Regions from separate parts of the Secundilactobacillus malefermentans genome, predicted to be linked through region 1. Evidence: predicted binding sites of a transcription regulator. Region 1 holds the regulator's gene; the other holds the start of a gene.

Region 1 (2,490 bases):
TTCTTGACCAACTTCTTAGGATAAGTCTTATAATCTTCATATTTTCGCCGTAATATCTTCAGAAAGCTTTGTTACATTAGCAATAAGCTAATAAAGCGAGGTCGAAAGTAATGCAAAAATTTCAGCAGGGCGAACTAGTAAGGTATGAATCAGCGGAAGAATTGCAGGGGCCTGTAATTGGAAAAGTCATTCAAGTTTTGCAGAGTAATGTTGTTATTGAAGTATTAAACTTTTATTTCAAAGATAGACAGCGAGTATCGGAACTAAATTTTGTTATAACGGCTTGCCCGACAGAGTTGAAGTCACTTCGAGTGATAAATTATGGAAATTAAAGAATAGAGGTAATGAAAATGACGGTAAAAGTTGATGATAAGGTAATTTGTAGCCCAAATGGAAAATTTAAAAATAGTTTTGTTGGGATAGTAGAAAAATTGTATACGAGATCAGCAATGGTTAAGATCATTGAATTTCATCCTGATGATCGATGGCAAGCAATTAAATTATCAGAAAAAACGATTGTTGCTTTTGATAATATTGAAAGCGAATCCATTTCAGAAAATGCAGAAATTAGGGCAGCAATGTAAAAATGCATCCGTCACATAATGGCGGGTGCATTTTTTAGTTAGAAAAATTAATAGATTTCATCGCGGTAAAGACCAACAACTTTACCCAAAATAGAAACTTGGTCCAAAATAATGGGTGCCATCGTATCATTCTCGGGTTGAAGTCGATAATATCCTTTTTCCTTGAAAAATCGTTTGCAGGTTGCTTCGTTTTCTTCCGTTAGAGCAATGACAATATCGCCATTGTCGGCAACTTGTTGCTTTCGAACAATTACTTGGTCACCGTTCAAAATGCCGGCGTTTATCATGCTTTCTCCTCGAATTGTTAGCATAAATAAATCGGCGGCTTCTGCTGCAAAGTGATCGGGAACTGGGAAATAATCAGTAGCTTCCTGTACTGCTAGTATTGGAGCACCCGCAGTTACTGTCCCGAGGACGGGGATTTTATTAGGCGTTACGGTAATTCCTAAAGCTTCAATACCTAAGGGGGTAATTTCAAGCGCTCGGGGCTTACTTGGATCTTTTGAAAGAAGACCTTTTTTAGCTAAGCGGCTGATATGACCGTGAACTGTGGAGGTTGATTTTAAGCCAACTGCTTCACAAATTTCACGAACTGTAGGAGGATATCCTTTTTCACCCACACGTTGATGAATGAAACTAAGTACCTCCATTTGCTTACTATCGGATCCTTTTGTCATGGCACTTTCACCTCATGCGTTCTATTTTTAAATAAATCATACCATAGATATTTAAAGCTTTCAAACAAACGTTCGGTTTAATTGATTGCACTTTATGGTAAAGGTTGTTACTATATTCTTTGTGAAAAAGGAGTGGAATAGATGGCTGATAGTGAAATGCAAAAATTAATTAAAAGAATAAACGAACTAGCACATAAGGCAAAAGAAGAGGAATTATCAGAAGTAGAGAAAATTGAGCGCAAAGATTTGCGGGCAAAGTATCTACAAAAATTTCGTGAAAGTTTCAAAAGCCAAGTTGAAATGATGCAGGTTTTTGATAAGAGTGGTAAGGAAGTCACCCCAGAAAAAGTTCGAAAAGTTCAGCGTGGAAAGGGACTTCGAGAAGATTAATTAAATTTAAAAGGCAGACGACCTTTTAATTTAGACGATAGTTGTGTAAACTAGTCTAGTAAATGTTACTTTAAAGGGGGATTCACTTTGTCGACTGGTATCTGGATACTAATAGTCGTAATTGCACTCTTACTTGGCGCTGTTGGTGGCTTTTTTGGCGCTCGCAAGTACATGGAGAATTATCTGAAAGATAATCCGCCAATTAGCGAAGATCAAATAAGAGCTATGATGATGCAAATGGGACAAAAACCATCTGCAAAGAAACTTCATCAGATGATGAATACAATGCGACAACAAGCAAAGAAACAATAGATCAATATCGTTTGATTTGTACCCTAAAGCTGGATGCTTGAACTCAGCGCGGGGTATTTTTTTGTCTACTTATGGTATTATTAAGAAAACTTTAATTAAAATTTAATGTGTTTGGGAAGTGAGCCTTTTTGGGAATATTTAAAAAATTATCCTGGTATTTCAAGCAGGAGAAAATAACCTATTTTAGAGGGTTACTTGGACTCTTGTTAACTGCGGTCATCGGGATTATTCCAGCTAGATTAATAGGTAATTTAATCGATTTAATTCATAACAAGCAACTAACGAGTTCAAGACTTGTTTTTTTATTAGCACTATTATTAGGCGCCACTATTTTTCAGTATGTGGCAAGGTATATTTGGCGAACCGCTATTTGGGGTGGCGCTGCAAAGTTGGAGCGGGTGCTACGAACTCGACTTTTTTCACACTTCATGAACATGGATCGGCCATTTTATAATCGGCACCGAACCGGAGATTTGATGGCTCATGCGACCAATGACCTTTCCGCTATTCAACGAGTTGCGGGTGGC
Region 2 (2,490 bases), 220 kb from region 1:
CAAACTCCTCACGCGTCAGTGGTCGGTTATCTAACGCACTTGGCAGTCTAAATCCGTAATCAATCAGTTGTTGCTTACGAGAACGATCACCCTTATACATCCCACCAATTTGGGGCATTGTCACGTGAGACTCATCAACCACAATTAAAAAGTCGTCAGGGAAAAAGTCCAGTAGTGTGTAAGGTGGTTCACCCGGTTTTCGACCATCCATGAATCTTGAATAATTTTCAACCCCGTTGGTATAACCCATTTCCTTGAGCATTTCAATATCATAGGTTGTCCGTTGCTTCAGACGTTCCGCCTCAAGTAATTTACCCTCTTTTTCAAAATAGGCAAGCCGATCCTTTAGCTCTGCTTCAATTCCCTCAATTGCTCGTCCCATCGTATCCTCATTCGTCATAAAATGAGTGGCCGGGAAAATGACAACGTGATCTCTATCACCGACAACTTCGCCGGTTAAAGAATCAACCTCACGAATTCTGTCGATTTCGTCACCAAAAAATTCAACTCTTAAGGCTCGTTCATCCCTCGAAGCTGGAAAAATTTCGACAACATCCCCATGAACTCGAAAACGTCCACGTTGAAAATCGATATCGTTTCGATCAAATTGGATATCAACCAATTTACGCATCAAATCGTTTCGTTCAATCTGTTGACCCACACGTAGCGAAACGGCGTGATTCTTATATTCAGTGGGATCTCCTAATCCAAAAATCGAGGAAACAGATGCGACAACGATAACATCGTTTCGTTCTAGCAACGAACTAGTTGCGGAATGTCGTAGTTTATCAATCTCATCATTAATCGATGAGTCTTTTTCAATATAAGTATCACTCGAAGGAACGTAGGCTTCTGGTTGGTAATAGTCGTAATAACTCACAAAATATTCCACCGCATTATCTGGAAAAAATTCCTTGAATTCACCATAAAGCTGTCCTGCTAGCGTCTTATTATGCGATAAAACCAAAGTGGGTTTATTGACGTTCTTGATAACGTTAGAAATCGTGAAGGTTTTCCCAGTTCCAGTGGCACCCATCAAAATTTGTTCTTTTTTGCCAGTTTTTATTCCGTTTGTTAGTTCAGAAATGGCCGTCGGTTGGTCACCGGTTGGTTGATACTTTGAAACTAAATTAAATTCACGATTATCTTCACGTTCTATCATGTCTAACCTCCATAGTTTTCCACTCAAAAAAAGGAAAGCACTTGCCTCCCTGTTGTTTACCGAATTATTTTACCATACCGAACATAGTTTCGCTACTTATCCCACTTACCGTAAAATACAAAAAAATTGACCTATTAAAGGTCAATTTTTAGTTATTTAACATTCACTTGGGTTTTTAGATTTTCAATAAAATTGAACACACCTTGGCCCGCAATACCGCCCTCACCAACAGCTGTGGTAATCTGACGAAGTTCTTTTTTACGAACGTCACCAATGGCATAAATACCCGGAACCTTGGTTTCCATTTTATCATTGGTTAAAATCCAACCGTCATCATCAGTAATACCTAAATTACGAAATGATTCAGTCATTGGTAGAATGCCAATATAAATGAAAACGCCAGATGCATCAATTACTTTTTCTTCGTTCGTCTGGTTATTAACAACCTTCACGCCGGTAACCTTCATGTCGTCGCCTAAAATTTCCTCTACATTGGTATTCCAAACAAAGTCAATTTTATCGTTGGCAAATGCTCGATCCTGAAGAATTTTCTGTGCGCGCAACTGATCACGACGATGAACAACCGTCACTTTGGAAGCCAGTTTTGCTAAATAGGTTCCCTCTTCAATAGCAGAGTCACCACCACCAACCACGACAACCTCGCGATTTTTGAAAAACGCACCATCACAAACTGCACAGTATGAGACACCACGGCCACCATAAGACTCTTCACCGTCAACGCCCAACTTCTTGTATTCAGAGCCGGTTGCAATCACAATCGCCTTAGCTTGATAGCTATCAGAATCTGTTTTTACAAGCTTATAAGCACCATGATCTTCAATGCTTTCAACCGTACCATAACCATATTCAGCACCAAATTGGGTTGACCCCTCATACATGTTTTGGGATAAATCTGGTCCTAAAATTGATGAGTAACCCGGATAATTTTCAATTTCGGCTGTATTATTCATTTGACCGCCATAAATTCCGCGATCTAACATCAAAACGGACAGGTTTGCTCGTGAAGCATACAAAGCGCTAGTCATGCCGCCTGGTCCAGCACCAATCACGATTACATCGTATTCTTTTGCCAAATTCTCTCCTCCAGTCGTTTATAATAACTAGCCTGTACTTTACTATCGAAAAGTAAGTCTGTCCAATATTTTAACTCAATTTTGATTTAATTATTTTTTTGAATCTTCATTCGTTAATTGTTTGCCAAGCATCTTAATATAGCTACGGAGTTGATCCTTAACTTCTGGATGACGTAATCCATATTCAATATTTGTTTGGAGCCAACCAAATTTATTACCAACATCATGACGATC

The links. Region 1 encodes LexA, which represses DNA repair genes until DNA is damaged. Its sites were predicted from a motif close to CNAACANNTGTTNG; they were not measured.
Region 2: a site for LexA is predicted at 1,241-1,254, ahead of uvrB (excinuclease ABC subunit UvrB). Genes of this name have one in related genera too.

Annotation. Positions count from the first base shown of each region.
Region 1 covers NZ_CP042371.1:1,784,593-1,787,082, forward strand. The annotation lists gene FGL90_RS08770 (hypothetical protein) at 111-332, shown strand; gene FGL90_RS08775 (hypothetical protein) at 351-584, shown strand; gene lexA (transcriptional repressor LexA) at 632-1,261, opposite strand; gene FGL90_RS08785 (DUF896 domain-containing protein) at 1,403-1,651, shown strand; gene FGL90_RS08790 (YneF family protein) at 1,739-1,963, shown strand; gene FGL90_RS08795 (ABC transporter ATP-binding protein) at 2,092-2,490, shown strand, end outside.
Region 2 covers NZ_CP042371.1:1,564,061-1,566,550, reverse strand. The annotation lists gene uvrB (excinuclease ABC subunit UvrB) at 1-1,162, opposite strand, end outside; gene trxB (thioredoxin-disulfide reductase) at 1,315-2,256, opposite strand; gene galU (UTP--glucose-1-phosphate uridylyltransferase GalU) at 2,347-2,490, opposite strand, start outside.